One region of the Micromonospora sp. L31 genome, then DNA from elsewhere that is predicted to be linked to it. Evidence: riboswitches for the same ligand, from Rfam matches in the RefSeq annotation. Region 1 holds a riboswitch; each other region holds the start of a gene.
The links. A riboswitch is a leader RNA that binds a small molecule or an ion and turns the genes downstream of it on or off. The one in region 1 is predicted to bind cyclic di-AMP.
Positions count from the first base shown of each region.

Region 1 (6,192 bases):
GGCGTCGGTGAGGACGTCGAGGGCCAGGTCGGGTAGCTGGTCGCCGAGCCGGTACGCCAGTCCCACTGCCGCCGTGACCCGGACGACCGCTGTGTTCGCGGACAGCAGCTCGCGGAGGCGGGCGTCGATCCGTTCCGAGCCGACCGGCCAGTGGGCGAGGGTCAGGTTGGCGCTCGCCCGAGTGGCGGCGCCAGCCTCGTCACCAGGGACCGAGATGAGCCCGGCCAACGCGGCCTCGTCCGGTGCGAACCAGACGAGTAGTTCGGCGGCGTACGCGGCCAACTGCGGGTCCGGATCGGTGAGCCAGCGGACGTACCGGTCGGTGTGCCGGGCTCCAGCATGGAAGGCGTCGGCCTCCCAGCGGACCGCCACGTTGTCAGCCAGCTCCGCAACCTCCTCGTGCTCGAACAGGTCCTCGGCCTCCAGATGCCGCTCCACCAGGGCCGCCTGGTCGTCGGTGATCCCCTCGGCGGCGGCGAAGGTCCGCCGCGGGTCGAACGGCAGCTCGTCGTCGCGCCGGTCGCCGAGCACCACCGAACGGAGCAGGTCGGCCACCGCTGCCCGGTCCGGGGTGTCCGGGTCGTCAGCGAGCGCCACCAGGAACGGCACCACGTGACAACTTGCCCCCCACCGCGTGCCCTGGTGGTAGACGTTGCCGAACAGCTCGGACAAGGCACGGCGCCGGACCGGCACCTCCGCCGAGCGCAACGCCCGCAACTGTTCCGGTACGTCGACGGCCGGCCCATACGCGTGGTGCAGCGACTCCCACGGGACCTCGTCGAGCCCGGCAACCGGGTCGGTCAGTTGATCCATCCAGCGGTTCTACCAGCAGCGGGCAGGGAGCCGACAACAGCGGCTGACATCACTCGTTGACATCAACGATGGCGGCCGAAGCCAGATGAGTGCGAACGGGCGTCGGCTCCGACCCGAACCTGGTGGACGCCAGCGGACGCTACGACTCTTGACGAAAGCGCCTTGTAGGCGAGGCGTCAGGCAGCAGCAGTCTGCGATGGTTGAGACGCCGGACGGCACCATAATGGCCGCATGGCGAAGTCGATGATCGACGGGGAGTGGCAGCAGTTCGTCTCGTACGGCACCCGCACCGGCAAGCTCGCGACGACCCGGGCCGACGGCTCGCCGCACGTCGTCCCAGTGTGGTTCGTACTCGACGGCGACGACGTGCTGTTCAACACCGGCAAGACCTCGGTGAAGGGCCGCAACCTCGCCCGCGACGGCAGGGCCGTGCTGTGCGTCGACGACGAGAAACCGCCGTACGCGTTCGTGACGCTGCGTGGGCGCGCGACGATCACCGAGGACCTGCCCGAGATGCGGCGGTGGGCGATCCGGATCGCCGAGCGCTACATGGGGCCGGACCTGGCCGAGGCATACGGGGCGCGCAACGCCGTGCCGGGCGAGCTGCTGGTGCGCCTGACCGTGGAGAAGGTCGTCGGGCACACCGGCATCTCCGACTGAGCGACCGCCCGCGCGGAAGCAGCGAAGAAGCATCGAACGTGCCGCCTGCGGCCGACCCGTCACGACAGCAGGCGGCGTGGCAGCCGAGCTGAGCGGCGCCGTGGCGAGGTCCGGTATGGACGGAGAGCTCGAACGTCCGGCAGGTGGTCCCGAGCCGCATGCGACCCACGACGGCGACGCCCGCGTCCGCAACCGGTCACAGGTACGGGTCGAGCAGGGCCAGCACCGCCGCCGGGTCCTCCACGTGCGCGTTGTGGCCGAGGCCGGGCAGGGTCGCCACCGGCACGCCCAGCTCGGCGAGCTGCGCGTCGCTGACCATCGGGTCGTGCTCGCCCCGGGCCAGCAGCACCGGGACGTCGGTGGCGGCCAGCAGGGCCGGCAGCTCCGGCGCGCCCACCGCGAAGGCGGCCGGGTCCATGGCCAGCCGCCAGCGGCCGTCCTCGGCACGCAGCCCCGCGTCGACCACCGGATGGTCCGGCGCGAAGAGCCCGCCGAGGCCGGCCACCTTCAGGTAGCGGCGGGCCGCCTCGTCCCGGGTGGCGAACCAGGTCACCGGGCGCTCCGCCAGCTCGCGCGCCCGGGCCAGCTCGGCCGGCGACCAGACCGCCTTGATGCCCAGCCCGACCACCGCGTCCACCGGGAGCCCGGCGTCGCGGGCGGCCAGCGCCAGCGCGACCACCCCGCCGAGGGAGTGGCCGAGGACGACCAGGCGGTCACTCGGGCGGGCCCCCTCGGGCACCGGGCCGAGCCCCGCCGCGACCTGCTCCGCGAACCCCGCGAAGGAGTACCCCGGCAGCGGCGGCGAGAAGCCGTGGCCGGCCAGGTCCGGCGCCAGCCAGCGGCCCGGCCAGCGGTGTTCCAGCAGCGGCGCCCAGGGCAGCCACACGTCGCCGGTGGTGCCCATCCCGTGCAGCAGCAACAGCAGCCGGCGGGTACCCGAGTCGTCGGTCATGGGCCGCAGTGTGCCACCGCCCGGTCGCGGCGCGCGAGACCCGCGCCAACGGCGACGGGCACCGGCCCCCAGGGGAGCCGGTGCCCGGACGAGCGACGGTATTGGATCAGGCGGAGTAGCCGCGGGTGGCGATCCAGTTCGCCAGGTCGATGGTGCTGACCCAGTACGACGGCAGGTTCGGGTCCGCCGAGTCGGCGATCCGGACCGTCCGGCCGTCGTTCTTGTAGCCGACCACCGCGATGTAGTGGCCGCCCGGGAAGGAGTGCCAGCCGCCGTCGGTGTCGGTGGCGCTCCCCGCCACGTTCACCACGACGCCCCGGCCGTCGGTGATCGCCGCGATCACGTCGGCCTGGAGCCGGTCGATCTGCGCGGAGCTGGGGGTGCCCCGGAACATCCGAGTCCGGTACGGGTCGCCCTTGACGATCTGGTTCAGGACCCGGGTCGTGTCCAGCGCCGAGTTGGTGCCCATCTCGGTGGTGCCGAGCGGGCCGGCCAGCTCGTCCTGGGTCCGCTCGATGCCCGCCGCGCTGAGCGCGTTGCGCACCGCGGCCGGACCGCAGTTGTAGAAGGTGGTCTGCGCCTGGTAGTCGTAACGGAGGACCTTGGTCGACGGCGGCTTGGGGGCCGCCTTGCGGGTCAGGTCCGGGTCCGCCTTGGCCTTGGTGGCGCTCGCCGACGGCGAGGGGCTGGCCGAGGGCGACGGCTTGTGGGACGGGGCGGCGACGCGGGCCTGGCTGCGGGTCGCGACGTCGTCCAGCCGGGGCGCCACCTCGGCGACGGCGGCCGAGGTCTGCTGGCGGGCGGGCGCCTCGTCGGCGAGCAGCGTGCTGGCGCCGGAGACGAGCACGAGCGCGGCGGCCGAGCCGGCGACCAGCTGGTAGGACCGCTCGGTGGCCAGGCGTCGCAGCTGCCGCTTCAGGGGGTGCTTCACGTGTTTTCCTCCACGGTACGAGGGCGGGAGCGGCGTGCCGGACCGGCGCGTGACGGGACGTCACGCGCGGCGTCAGAACCGGTGTGCGAGGCCGCTCGGCGGGGGTGCGCCCGGTCGGTGACCGGGCGGCGAGGTGGGGCCGGGATCAGCGCGCGAGGGCGCGGCGGACCGGCACGAACACCCCGGTACCGAGGTGGAGAGCAAGCCGAGGAATGCGAGGGAGCAGCAAAAGTTGGAACTCCTTCCGACACCGCCTACCGGGTTAGCTGACGGATTCGGGCGGGAAGAGCGCCCTACCACGGGCCGTGGCCCGCGGATTCACCCCGGACGTGCATGGGTCCCCGGTTCGTGGAATCACGATTGAGCGGGTCGGCGCGGCGTCGCCTCTTGCGATCGGAAACCGCACCGGACCCGGGCGACATTACTGGTCGGTCACGTGTCGGCCAAGCGCCGCCAGCTGCTTAAACATGATCAGGGCGACAAATTTGCCGTACAGTTCGACACTGACGTCACTCAATGGGACAGGCGGTTGTTCCGGGACCGTCGGGCGACAACCGGACAGCGCGGCGGCAAACACTGCCGATCGTCGCGATCGATGTCACCGCCTGTGACCGGATGACCGGTTTCCCGATCGCCGTGACGCGACTCACGGAAATACGGGTAACAATTTGGTCGCGTCCTCAGCCCACCCGGGCCGGCCGCCACCGCGCCGCGAGCGCGGTCCGGGCCGTCGCCGTCGCCGTCCGCTGGGCGGGCAGCCGCGCGGGACGCAGCCGCTCCGCCGCCGCGTACGCCTCGACGGCGAGCGCGCGGGCCGCCTCGGCGGCCAGTTCGGCGTCCCGCCACGCCGACCGCTCCCGCCCGGCCGCCGCCCGGTACGCGTCCCGCCGGCCGTCGCGTACCGCCCGGGCCAGCAGCACCTCCTGCTCGACGGGGTGCCGCCGGGGGTCCCAACCGTCCCGGTGCGCGAAGACGTCCCGCAGCCGCTCCACCGGCAGCTCACCGCGCCAGTGGGCCGCCACCGCCGCCTGGTGCAGCCAGCGCTCCCGGCCCGCGTACTCGGCCGGCGTGCGCGGGGTACGCGGGGCGGGCAGCGCGGCGGCGCCGGTGAACCGGCGGGCGGCGGTCTCCGCCTCGTCGTACGCCGTCCAGGCCCGGTCCACCTCCTCCTGGGCGGCCAGCCAGGCATCCCGCCACCGGCGCGCGGTCTGGGCGGCGCCGGCCGCCGCGACGGCGACCTCCTCGGCGTACCGGCGCAGGTCCGCCAGCTCGGTCGCGGGGTCGGCGGCCGGGTCGACGACCGGCTCGTCGGGGGCCGGGTCCCGCTCGGGGCGGGCGACCAGCACGGTGAGCACGGTCAGGGCGAGCACGAGCAGGGCCGACCAGATGGCGGCGGCGGTCGGGACCTCGACGAGGAACTGGTAGAGGACGGTGTTCACGGTGGGCACCTCCCGGAAGCGGGATGCGGAAAGAGGAGTCCCACACCGGCCCGGGGGGCGACGGGGCGAGGCCGGGGCGGCGCCGCGTGCCGGGGGCGGGTGCGGTGGTGAGGTTCTCGAGGGCGCGGTCGCGGGTGGCCCCGCGTGGCGGTCAGCCGAGCGGCGGGGCGCGGGGACCGGTCGCGGCGGCGGCCAGCCCGGTCAGGGGCAGCGGCGGCGAGGTGACCGGATGGGCCGGCCGGCCGACCGGGTCGATCGAGGTGACCGGAGCGAGCGGGGCGGCGGGCGGGGCGACGAATGCGCGGCCCTCGCTCTGGGCGTCGCCGGCGGCGAGCGCCACGGCGGGGACGGCGGCCGCGCGGACCGCGAACCCGTCGGGCACCGCCAGATCGACGAGGATCGGTGCGCCCGCCGGGCTGGGAGCGGCGGTGAGCGCGCCGGCGTCCGGCACGGCCGGACCGCCGAGGGAGAGCGCGACCGCCAGGGCGAGGCCGGTCAGCAGCCGGGAACTCCAGCGCGCCACCCACCACAGAGGACTGGTGAGCGCGACCGGGAGCACGGCACCACGCTACCGCCGATGCCGGGTGATCGCAGCGTCGCCGGGCGTGTCGGCGCGGCGCTCACCAACGTGCGTCGCGACAGTCGCCCGCCCGTTTGCGGCGTGTCGCGCCCTCCCCGGCGAACGTCACCGCGACACGCCGCAAACCGCGCGAGGCGCACGGGCAGCGGACCGGACCGGGTACCGGCCGGGGTGGACGGGGGGTCAGTGGGGGTCGCGCGGGCCCGCGTACTCGATGGGTCGGCCAGCCGGCGCGCCGTCGGCGGCCGCCCGCGGCGCCGGCGTGGGGCGCGGCGTCGGCGCCGCCGCCGCGTCCAGGGTGGACGGGGCGGGACGGGGCCGGCGACGGGGTGCCAGGCGGCGCATCATCGGCGTCTCGACCCAGCGGTGCAGCAGGGCGGCCAGCACCAGGTTCACGGCCAGGAAGCCGAGCACCGCCAGCGGTCCCCACCAGCCGGGCAGCCCGACGCCGAGGTGGCCGGTGGCCCGCAGCACGGTGACCATCACCAGCACGTGCACCAGGTAGAAGGCGAAGGAGACCTCACCGAGCCAGACCAGCCGGCGGTGCCGCCAGGGCGAGGGCCGACCGCGCACGTCGGCGTCCGCCGCGGCGGTGATGACCAGGATGTACGCCACGGACAGGATCGCCGCCCAGAGCTCGGCGCGGATCCACTGCCCCGCCACCACCCAGGTGACCACGAAGATGAGGCTGGCCAGCGGCAGGCCGGGCCCCCGCCAGCGGCCCCGCCGCATCAGCTCGGCGGCCGCCACGCCCAGCCAGAACTCCAGCGAGCGGACCACCGGGAAGATCTGGGTGAACCACCAGGTGCTCTCCTCC
Region 1 covers NZ_JBQHDC010000005.1:272,477-278,668, forward strand. Annotated here, with positions in the region: gene ACTMS9_RS16555 (hypothetical protein) at 1-813, opposite strand, end outside; gene ACTMS9_RS16560 (PPOX class F420-dependent oxidoreductase) at 1,045-1,473, shown strand; gene ACTMS9_RS16565 (alpha/beta fold hydrolase) at 1,670-2,425, opposite strand; gene ACTMS9_RS16570 (C39 family peptidase) at 2,532-3,356, opposite strand; cyclic di-AMP (ydaO/yuaA leader) riboswitch at 3,593-3,733, opposite strand; gene ACTMS9_RS16575 (hypothetical protein) at 4,037-4,795, opposite strand; gene ACTMS9_RS16580 (hypothetical protein) at 4,947-5,354, opposite strand; gene ACTMS9_RS16585 (acyltransferase family protein) at 5,559-6,192, opposite strand, start outside.

Region 2 (4,862 bases), on a different contig from region 1:
ACCCCCGGGCACGCCGACACCCTCGCCGCCGTGATCGATCTTGGACCCAACGTATTCACGTAGAGCTAAAAGTTTCACACCGGCAACATATGGCCGTTCTCAAATCTGTCGATCGGTTGTAACGTCACCCCCACGTTCTCGACCACGGTGTGACATACCCCCTGTCACGCCGCCAGAAAGAGGTGGGCCCATGGGACTCCGTCCCAACCTGCTGACCCGGCGTGCCGCCGGTGTCGCGTCGACGACCCTCGCGCTGCTGCTCAGCACCGCCGCGGTAGGCGTCGTCCCCGCTGCTTCCGCCTTCTCCGCCGCCCCGAGCGAGGTGTGCGCCGAGCCGGCCGACGTCCACTCGGACGCCCGGATCAAGAAGGGCGGGATCGCCAAGCACGAACCCAACGAGCTGACCGCCAAGCAGGTCCGCGAGCGCGAGGCCGACCTGGCCGCCGCGCTGCGCGAGCGGGCGAGCTTCCGGGCCGGCGCCCAAGCCGCCGCCCCGCTGGCCAGCGTCACCATCCCGGTCGTCGTGCACGTGATCCAGCGCGACAGCACCCGCGCCGGCGGCAACATCCCGGACTCGATGATCACCTCGCAGATCAGCGTGCTGAACCAGGCCTACGCGGGTGCCACCGGCGGCGCGGCCACGGCCTTCGGCTTCCAGCTGACGAAGATCAACCGGGTGACCAACCCGGCGTGGTACCCGATCGTGCAGGGCTCGTCGGCGGAGCGGTCGATGAAGACCTCCCTGCGCGAGGGCGGCAAGAACACGCTCAACGTCTACCTGGGTGAGCTGAGCGACGACCTGCTCGGCTGGGCGACCTTCCCGCAGCGGAAGCTGAACAGCATGGACGGCGTGGTCGTGCTGAGCGAGTCGCTGCCGGGCGGCACCGCCGCCAACTACAACCAGGGCGACACCGGCACCCACGAGGTCGGCCACTGGCTGAACCTCTACCACACCTTCCAGGGTGGATGCTCCGGCTCGGGTGACAGCGTCAGCGACACCCCGGCCGAGGCCTCGCCGGCGTTCCAGTGCCCGACCGGGCGGGACACCTGCGCCACGGCCGGCCTGGACCCGATCACCAACTTCATGGACTACACCTACGACTCGTGCATGTACCAGTTCACCGCTGGTCAGGCGAGCCGCATGCTGACCGCGTGGAACGCGTACCGCGCGGCGTAACACCCCAGCAGACGCCGATGCCGGCTCCGTCGGACCGACGGGGCCGGCATCGGCGTCTCGGCGGTCAGGCGGCGGGGCGGCGGGTGTCGAAACCGTGGCGGCCGCGGCGGGCCGGCCGCCGATCGGGTACGCCGGCAGCGTCGCCGCCGCGCTGGGCGGCGACCGGATCGAGCCAGACCTGGACGGCGGAGGACCCGTGGCCCTCGCCGGGCTGGCCGAGCCCGCCCTGGTCGCGGCGGGTCAGCATCGCCACGTCGACGCTGAACTCGAAGAGTCGCCAGTCGACCTGCGGCGCCGCCCGGCCGAGGCGGGCTACCCGGGCGACCCGGGCCGGGTCGGTGACCGGTTGCGCGCGACCGGCGACGTATGCCTCGTCGTCGGTCTCCTCCGGCGGGAACGAGTGCAACGCGTAGCGCCCGTCGCGTTCGAGGTCGCGCCGCTTGGGCGAGTCAACGACGAAGCAGAACAGACCCTCGTCGGTGATCACGGGGCAGACCGGGTGCACCCGGGGCCCACCGTCGGCGCGGACGGTGGCCAGGTAGCCGAAGCCCGGCCCGTACTGCTGCATGAGAAGGCGGATCCCGTCGGCGAGTCGGGGCTCGTCAGCGGCGAATTCGGACCAGGAAGCCATACGGACACCCTATCGAACATGTGTACGAACGCGTAGTCCGACACGCAGGTCACCCGGTCCGCTCGATATGGTGTGCCGATGCTGCTCTCCGACCGCGACCTGGTCTCCGAGATCAAGGCGGGCACGCTCGCGCTGGAGCCCTTCGAGCCCACGCTGGTGCAGCCGTCCAGCATCGACGTGCGGCTCGACAAGCTCTTCCGGGTCTTCAACAACCACCTGTACACGCACATCGACCCGGCGATCCAGCAGGACGAGCTCACCTCGATGGTCGAGGTGCCCGAGGGCGAGCCGTTCGTGCTGCACCCCGGTGAGTTCGTGCTCGCCTCCACGCTGGAGGTCATCTCGCTCGGCGACCAGCTCGCCGGGCGCCTGGAGGGCAAGAGCAGCCTGGGTCGGCTCGGCCTGCTCACCCACTCGACCGCCGGCTTCATCGACCCCGGCTTCTCCGGTCACGTGACGCTGGAGCTGTCGAACGTGGCGAACCTGCCGATCACGCTCTGGCCCGGGATGAAGATCGGCCAGCTCTGCATCTTCCGGCTCTCGTCCCCGGCCGAGCACCCGTACGGCTCCGCCGTCTACGGGTCGCGCTACCAGGGCCAGCGCGGGCCGACCCCGAGCCGCTCCTGGCAGAACTGGCGCACCTGGCCCACCCGCTGACGCCGGGCCGGGCCCCCGGAGCCCCCGGGAGCCCGGCGCGCGCTCAGCCCGGCCGGCCGTAGCTGTTGACCGGCCCGTCGTCGACCCGCTTCATCTTGACCGGCTGGCCGGCCTGGGAGGCGTGCACCACCCAGCCGCCGCCGACGTACATGCCGACGTGGTGCAGGTCGGCGTAGTAGAAGACCAGGTCGCCGGGGCGCAGGTCGGCCCGGCTGACCCGGGGGGTCACCTGGCGCTGCTGGCGGGCGTTGTGCGGCAGCGAGACACCGGCCTTCGCCCACGCCGCGAGCATCAGCCCGGAGCAGTCGTACGAGTTGGGGCCCTCGGCGCCCCAGACGTACGGCTTGCCGATCTGCGCGCAGGCGAACTTGACCGCCGTGCCGGCGGGGCCGCCGGGGTAGCCGGCCGGGCACGGGGCCGGGCGCAGTGCGCCTCCGCCACCGTTGCCGTACACCTTGAGCCGCAGTTTCTGCAGCCGGTCGATCTCGGCGTTGATCTGCTTCTTCTTCGCGGCGAGCTGGGCCTCGGTGCGGGTCAGCTGGGCGACCATCTCGTCCAGCGGCGCCTTCTCCGCGGCCAGCTTGTCCCGCAGCTCCTTGACGACCCGCACGTCGCGCTGCTGGCGCTGGGCGAACCGGTCGAGCATTTCGAGCTGGTCGACCAGTTCGGCGGGGGACCTGCTGCCGAGCAGGGCGTTGACGGCGGAGACGTTCTCCCCCTTGTACGCCTCGGCGGCGAGGCCGGTGACCTGGTTCATCGCGAGGTCGACCTGGAGTTGCAGCGGCTCGATGCGCTTGGCCAGCGCGTCGGCCTGCCGGCGCTTGGCGGCCAGGTCCTGACGGGTGGCGTTGTGCTGCTCGATGATCGGTTCGAGCCTGTTCCAGTCCTGGTCGATCTGCCGCTCGATCTCGGCGACCGAGGGGTCGGCGTGGGCCGCCGTGGCAGCGCCGGTCAGTACGACGGCGGCACCGGCGAGGGCGGCGAGGACGGTGGTGAAGCGGGACCAGCGTGGGCGCGGCGCAGCCGTCAGCCGGGCGACCTGGGTCGACCGGTACGACGGTGGCCGCGGGGCATGGTGTGCCACCGGGCTCCGGGCTCCTTCTTCCGCGACCGCCTACCGGGTTAGCTGACGGGTTCGGGCGGGAAGGGAGCGCCCTACCGCAGTGGCTGCGGATTCACCCCGGCGTACCTGGGTCCCCGGCTCGCCCGCAGGCGACTCGGCGGTGCCGGCCACTGCCGCCCGGGTTGGACGGACCTGTCGCGGCCGACGAAGGACCAGAGTAGAGACGACCGTTATCGATCCGCAACCCGCCATGCCGTGCCGGGTCCCGGATACGCGGAACCCCCGGTCGGTCGACCGGGGGTTCGCGGCGGGCTCGGGTCAGTTCGGTCGTCGGAAGCCGGCGACCGGCATGTAGTCGACGCTGGTGACCTGGACCGGTTTGCCGGTCCGTGGCGCGTGCACCATCAGCCCGCTGCCCAGATAGAGACCCACGTGGTGCAGGTCGCTGTAGAAGAAGACCAGGTCGCCGGGGCGCGCCTCGGAGCGCGGGATGGCCCTGCCCTCGTTCCACTGGGCGCCGGTGTGGTGGGTCAGGTAGATGCCGGCGGCCTTGTAGGCGTACTGGGTGAGGCCGGAGCAGTCGAACGAGTCCGGCCCGTCGGCACCCCAGACGTACGGGTCACCGACCTGCTGACAGGCCACCCGGATAGCGGTCTGCGCGGCGGAACTCACCACGCCCTTGACGGTCGGGCAGCCGGCCACCTTGACGACGGTCTTCGGCATCGACGCCTGAAGCCGCTTGATCTCGGAGTTGATCTGCGCCCTCTTGGCGGCCAGCTCCTTCTCCTGCTTGACCTCCGCGGCGATCAGCGCGTCGAGCTTCTGCTTCTCGCCGTCGTACTTCTGCCGGGCGTTGATGACGACCTGGAGCTCCTTGCGCTCCTGCGCGGCGAGGCGGTCGAGGATGGTCAGCTGCTCGGTCAGGGTGCCCGGCTTGGCGCTGATCAGCAGCGCGCCGATGTCCTGCGAGGGGCCCGTCATGTAGTACCGGGAGGCGAGGTCGCCCACCCGGTTCATGGCCAGCTCGGTCTGCAGGGCCAGCGGCTGGATCTTCTTCTCCAGCTCCGCCGACTTCTTGCGGTTGACCTTGAGGTGCGCGCGGACCTTGTTGTACTGCTCGATGGTCGGCTCGAGCTGCTCCCACTGCTTGTCGATCGCCGCCTCGATCTCCTCCGGCGTGGGCGCGGCGTGCGCCGGCACGGCGAACATCCCGGCGCCGACGACCACGGCGGCGACCAGTGTGAGCAGGCGGCGGGCGATCCGGCGCAGGCCGGCGGGGTGAGTGGGCGGACGACCCTGGGCGTGACGATGAGGGGGCATGGTTGCCACCGGCA
Region 2 covers NZ_JBQHDC010000001.1:117,720-122,581, reverse strand. Annotated here, with positions in the region: gene ACTMS9_RS00585 (zinc metalloprotease) at 191-1,177, shown strand; gene ACTMS9_RS00580 (pyridoxamine 5'-phosphate oxidase family protein) at 1,242-1,808, opposite strand; gene dcd (dCTP deaminase) at 1,887-2,465, shown strand; gene ACTMS9_RS00570 (C40 family peptidase) at 2,509-3,549, opposite strand; cyclic di-AMP (ydaO/yuaA leader) riboswitch at 3,562-3,698, opposite strand; gene ACTMS9_RS00565 (NlpC/P60 family protein) at 3,847-4,862, opposite strand, start outside.
Region 2: it holds a riboswitch for cyclic di-AMP, as region 1 does, so the genes downstream of both, ACTMS9_RS00570 (C40 family peptidase) here and ACTMS9_RS16570 (C39 family peptidase) in region 1, are expected to answer to the same signal.

Region 3 (6,192 bases), on a different contig from region 1:
TCGACGACGGCTTCGCCCTGGCCACCGCCGACCGGCTGGACGGCGACGCCTTCGTGGTCTTCCGGCCCGCCGCCGTGGCCCTGCACCCGCGCCAGCCCGACGGCAGCCCCCGCAACACCTGGCCGGCCACCGTCGCCGGAGTGCAGCGGCACGGGGACAACCTGCGCGTGCAGCTCGCCGGCCCGGTCCCGGCCGCCGCCGACGTCACCCCGGCCGCCGCCGCCCAGCTTCGCTTGGAGCCCGGGCAGCGGGTGTGGGCGGCGGTCAAGGCCAGCGAGACCCGGGCGTACCCGGCCGGACCGGCATAGCTAGCGGTCCGGATCCGGCTCGAAGACGTCCGGGACGCCGTCGTGGTCCTCGTCGACGGTCTCGATCTCGTGTACCCGCCGGTAGGCCCGGGTGCGCGCGCGCAGGATCACCGTCGCCAGCAGCGCGGAGAGCAGCGAGCCGGTGAGCACGGCGACCTTGACGTGGCCGTCACGCACGCTGCCCAGGCCGAAGGCCAGCTCGCCGATCAGCAGCGACACGGTGAACCCGATCCCGCCGAGCAGCGCCAGGCCGAGCACGTCAAACCAGTTCAGCCCCTCGTCCAGGTTGGCCCGGGTGGACCGGGACACCAGCCAGGTGGCGGCCAGGATGCCCACCGGCTTGCCGACCACCAGGCCGACCACGATGCCGGCCGCGACCCGGTCGGTCAGCGCGGTGGCCAGCCCCGCCAGGCCGCCGACCGTGACGCCGGCGGAGAGGAACGCGAAGATCGGCACCGCCACCCCGGCGGAGATCGGCCGGAACCGGTGCTCGAAGTGCTCGGCCAGGCCCGGCCCGGCGTCCGGCCCACCGGCGGCCTCGCTGCGCAGCACCGGGACGGTGAAGGCGAGCAGCACCCCCGCCACCGTGGCGTGCACCCCGGAGGCGTGCACCAGCGTCCAGGTCACGGCGGCCAGCGGCAGCAGCAGCCACCAGGACCGGACCCGGCGCTGCACCAGCACGGCGAAGAGCGCGAGCGGCACCAGGGCGGCCAGCAGCGGCGGCACGGCGAGGCTGGAGGTGTAGAAGACGGCGATGATGACGATGGCGAGCAGGTCGTCGACGACCGCCAGGGTGAGCAGGAAGGTACGCAGCGCCGACGGCAGCAGCCGTCCCACCACCGCGAGCACCGCCAGGGCGAACGCGATGTCGGTGGCCGTGGGGATCGCCCACCCCCGGGCGCCGTCGACCCCGGCGACGAGGACGAACAGCACCGCGGGTACGACCACCCCGCCGACCGCCGCCGCCACCGGCACCGCGGCCCGGCGCGGGTCGCGCAGGTCGCCGGCGACGAACTCGCGCTTGAGTTCCAGCCCGGCGACGAAGAAGAAGATCGCCAGCAGCCCGTCGGCGGCCCAGGTGCCGAGGGTGAGATCGAGGTGCAGCGACGCCGGGCCGACGGTGAGGTCACGCAGCGCCCGGTAGCCGTCCGCCCAGGGCGAGTTCGACCAGAGCAGCGCGAGCAGCGCCCCGACGAGCAGCAGCGCCCCGCCCACGGTCTCCTTGCGCAGGATGGCGGAGATGCGCCTGGTCTCGCCCCAGGAGCGGCGGGCGAACAGGCTGGTACGGCGCCGGGGGGCGTCGGTCACGGGGTCTCCTCGTCGGCAGGGGTCGCGTCATCCATCGCCGACCAGACTTCCCGGCACACCAGGGCCAACCCTATCCCCGCCCCCCGGCCGACGGCCCGACGACCCGGCGACGCGGACGCGCCGGCGGGCCGGTCCACGCGCGCCGGGTACCCCGCCGGCAGCGGCCCGAACCACGACGGCGCTGTGGACGCGGCGACGCCCGGCCGGTCGTCCGGCCGGGCGTCGCCACGGTGCCCAGGTGCTGAGGTCAGAGGCTGAGCTTCTGACCGGGGAAGATCAGCCCCGGGTCGGCGCCGACCACGCGCTTGTTGCGCTCGTACAACGCCTGCCAGCCACCGGCCAGGTCCCGGGCGTCGGCGATCTGCGACAGGGTGTCACCCGGCCGCACCACGTACACGTCGCCGGTCGCGGCCGGCGCGCTGCGCCGCTGGCTGCGGGTGCTGTGCTGCTCCCGCGAGGACCGCTCGGTGGCGGTGGCCTTCGACGAGCCGGAGCGCCGCTGCGACTTCTGCGACTTCTCCGACTTCTCTGAGGTGCTGGAGTAGCTCTTGGTGGAGCCGCCCTTCCTGCCGCAGGTCGGCCAGGCCCCGATGCCCTGACCGTCGAGCACCTTCTCGGCGATGGCGATCTGCTCGCCGCGGCTGGCCAGGTCGGCGCGGGAGGCGTACTTCTTGCCGCCGTAGCCGGACCAGGTGCTCTGCGAGAACTGCAGGCCGCCGTAGTAGCCGTTGCCGGTGTTGATGTGCCAGTTGCCGCCGGACTCGCACTGGGCGATCGCGTCCCAGTTGACGCTGGCGGCGCTCGCCGGCGACGCCGGCGCCAGGACGGCGGCGACCCCGGTGACCGCACCGACGGCGAGCGTGCCGACGGCGATGCGGCGCGAGCTGACCCGTCGGTGACGGGCGGTGTATTCAGTTGCCATGTGGATTCCTCCACGCCGACGAGGTGAGCTGTCGGGTTCGGGCCGAGGAGCCCGGCCGCCCGTGGGCGGCTTCACCCCGAGGTGACGTGCACCGAGGAACGTGTGGGTCCCCCGCTCCATGCCCGCTGACAAAGATCCCACCGGCCGGCGGCATGGATTAGGCGTTACCGGCCGTGGTGTCCGCGATCGCGAACACGAACGACGTTAGGAACTGTTTCGGGCGATTGCCCACCTCTTGTGAAGTTCTTCACCCGGCTGAGCGACGGCTTCGTGCTTCGAGTTGCGGGTTGGTCGGCGGTGCTCTACAAGGGCCGGTCGGGAACCTGTCACCACTGGGCCGAAAGCCTCGCTCCGAGCGGCGGATCAGCTGCCGTGCCTCGCCGTCTTCGCTGGTCAGGCGGCCTCGATCGGCGGCCCGCGCCGCCGGACGGTCAGCGTTGCCGCTGATTGGCGACTCATGTCTGGGCAGCCCGGCCGCCGACTCGGACGGTAGGGAGCAGAGCGCGGCCACGGCGCCGACGCGTCGGACCCGCCGGATGCCGGGCGCCGGCGCCCTGGCCGGCACGGTCCGCCCCGGTTCGCGGCGGCCGACCATCCGCGAGAGGAAGGACCTCCATGGACACCGTCAGCATCGACACCGACTACCTCGTCGCCACCTTGGACGAGGACGACGACCCGGAGAGCCTGGCCGGCGACGAGGTCGACTTCGACCTGGCCGCCGCGCTGGAAGAGGAGGAGTGAGATGGGCGTGCACCTGGCGCCCGCGCTGCGGGTGCTGCGCGAGGAGATAGACACCCGGTGGCCGCAGCGGGACCGCAAGTCCGACGGCTGGTTGGGCGACGCCAGTCACCAGGCGCGCCGCTCGGACCATAATCCGGACAGTGACGACCAGTCGGTCAACGCGGTGGACGTGGACGTCGACGGGATCGACCCGCTGCTGGTCGTCCGGCAGGCCGTCAGCCATCCGTCCACCCAGTACGTCATCTACGACCGAAAGATCTGGAGCCGTACCCGCAGCTTCCGGCCGGCCCGGTACACCGGGCCGAACCCGCACGACAAGCACCTGCACGTCAGCGTCAGCCACCAGCGGAGCTTGGAGGACAGCCGCCAGGCGTGGGGCATCGCCACCGCCACGACGGCGCGGCTCGGCGACCGGGTGCTGCGCGCCGGCTGCCGGGGCGGCGACGTCCGGGAGTTGCAGGCCGTCGCCAACCGCCTCGGGGCCCGGCTGACGGCCGACGGGGTGTTCGGGCCGGCCGTGGCCGCCTGGGTACGGTCGTTCCAGACCGCCCGGAAGCTCGACGCCGACGGGGTGGTCGGCCCGCGTACCGTGGCGGCCCTGCGCGCGGCCGTCAAGCCGGCCCCGTCGGTGCCCAGCGGGCGACCGGCGACGCCGGTGTCCGGGGGCAGACCGGGCTCGCGGACGCTGCGGCGCGGCAGCAAGGGCGGGGACGTGGCCTTCGTCCAGCGGTTCGTCGGCGCGAAGCGGTGCGGCCCCGCGAGCGGCGCCTTCGACGCGAGGACCGAGGCCGGGGTGCGCTGGTACCAGGGCATGCGGGGGCTGACCGTGGACGGGGTGGTCGGCCCGGCCACCTGGGCGGCGATGGGCGTGCGGGTCGGTTCGTGACCAGGCGGCCCCGGCCCGGCGCTGCACCGGGCCGGGGCCGTCGTCGCGTCAGAGGCTGCGGGCCAGCCGGTCGGCGAGGACCCGGGCGAACCGGGCCGGGTCGGCCAGGTCGCCGCCCTCGGCGAGCAGCGCCATGCCGTACAGCAGCTCGGCGGTCTCGGTGAGGGCGGCGGAGTCGCCGCCGCGCTCGTGCGCCGCGCGCAGGCCGGTGACCAGCGGGTGGGTCGGGTTGAGTTCGAGGATGCGCTTCACCTTCGGCACCTCCTGCCCCATCGCGCGGTACATCTTCTCCAACGTGGGCGTGATGTCGTGGGCGTCGCCGACGATGCAGGCCGGCGAGGTGGTGAGGCGGGAGGAGAGCCGTACCTCCTTGACGCTGTCGGCCAGCGCGCCGCCGAGGAAGGCGAGCAGGGCGGCGTACTCCTTGGCCTGCCGTTCCCGTTCCGTTTCGGCCTCCTCGCGCTCCTGCTCGGTGTCCAGGTCCACCTCGCCCTTGGCGATCGAGCGCAGCGGCCGGCCGTCGAACTGCGCGACCCGCTCCACCCACACCTCGTCGACCGGGTCGGTGAGCAGCAGCACCTCGTAGCCCTTGGCGCGGAAGGCCTCCATGTGCGGCGAGTTCTCCAGCATGGCCCGGGTCTCGCCGGTGGCGTAGTAGATCTCCTCCTGGCCGTCCTTCATCCGCTCGACGTACTCGCGCAGCGTGGTGGGCTCGGTGGCGTCGTGGGTGGAGGCGACCGAGACGATGTCGAGGATCGCCTGCTGGTTGTCCGGGTCCTCCAGCAGCCCCTCCTTGACCACCCGGCCGAACTCCGACCAGAAGGTCCGGTACCGGTCGGCGTGCTCGGTACGCATCTCCTTGACGGTGGCGAGCACCTTGCGGACCAGCCGGCGGCGCACGATCTGGATCTGCCGGTCCTGCTGGAGGATCTCCCGGGAGATGTTCAGCGACAGGTCGTGCGCGTCCACCACGCCCTTGACGAAGCGCAGGTAGTTGGGCATGAGCGCGGCGCAGTCGTCCATCACGAACACCCGCTTGACGTACAGCTGCACCCCGCGCCGGCCGTCGGCCATGAACAGGTCGAACGGGGCGTGCGTGGGGATGAAGAGGAGCGCCTCGTACTCGAAGACGCCCTCGCCCCGCATGTGGATGGTCTCCAGCGGGTCGGCCCAGTCGTGGCTGACGTGCCGGTAGAAGTCGCGGTACTCCTCCTCGGCGACCTCGTCGCGCGGCCGGGCCCAGAGCGCCTTCATCGAGTTGAGGGTGACCGGCTCGGCGTCGGGCGTGACGAGCCGGATCGGCCAGGCGATGAAGTCGGAGTACCGCTTGACGATCTCGCGGATCTTGCCGTGGTCGGTGTAGTCGGCGAGGTTGTCCTCACTGTCGGCCGGCTTCAGGTGCACGGTGACGGAGGTGCCCTGCGGAGCGTCGTCGACCGTCTCCACGACGTAGGTGCCCTCGCCGGTGGACTCCCAGCGGGTGCCCTCGGTCTGGCCGGCCCGGCGGGTCAGCAGGGTGACCGTGTCGGCCACCATGAACGTCGAGTAGAAACCGACGCCGAACTGGCCGATCAGGTCCTGCGCGGCCGCCTCCCGGGACTCCTTCAGCTTGCGCAGCAGCTCGGCCGTACCTGAGCGGGCGATGGTGCCGATCAGCGAGACGACGTCCTCGCGGGACATGCCGATGCCGTTGTCGCGCACGGTGAGGGTACGGGCCGCCCGGTCGGTCTCGATCTCGATGTGCAGGTCGGCGGTGTCGGCCGCCAGGTCCTTGTCGACCAGGGACTCCAGCCGCAGCTTGTCCAGCGCGTCGGAGGCGTTGGAGACCAACTCCCGCAGGAAGACGTCCTTGTGCGAGTAGATCGAGTGCACCATCAACTGCAGCAGTTGACGCGTCTCGGCCTGGAACTCCAACGTCTCGGTCCGGCTGCTCACACCAACCTCCTCATCGGCTCGTTTCGGTCCACGGGACAGGATCCGCGGGAGAAGGATACGAGCCGTCGTGGTCGCCCGGTCACCGCCGGTCG
Region 3 covers NZ_JBQHDC010000015.1:53,331-59,522, forward strand. Annotated here, with positions in the region: gene ACTMS9_RS27945 (ABC transporter ATP-binding protein) at 1-308, shown strand, start outside; gene nhaA (Na+/H+ antiporter NhaA) at 309-1,616, opposite strand; gene ACTMS9_RS27955 (transglycosylase family protein) at 1,864-2,538, opposite strand; cyclic di-AMP (ydaO/yuaA leader) riboswitch at 2,537-2,712, opposite strand; gene ACTMS9_RS27960 (hypothetical protein) at 3,154-3,279, shown strand; gene ACTMS9_RS27965 (peptidoglycan-binding domain-containing protein) at 3,281-4,165, shown strand; gene htpG (molecular chaperone HtpG) at 4,214-6,100, opposite strand; gene ACTMS9_RS27975 (class I SAM-dependent methyltransferase) at 6,180-6,192, opposite strand, start outside.
Region 3: it holds a riboswitch for cyclic di-AMP, as region 1 does, so the genes downstream of both, ACTMS9_RS27955 (transglycosylase family protein) here and ACTMS9_RS16570 (C39 family peptidase) in region 1, are expected to answer to the same signal.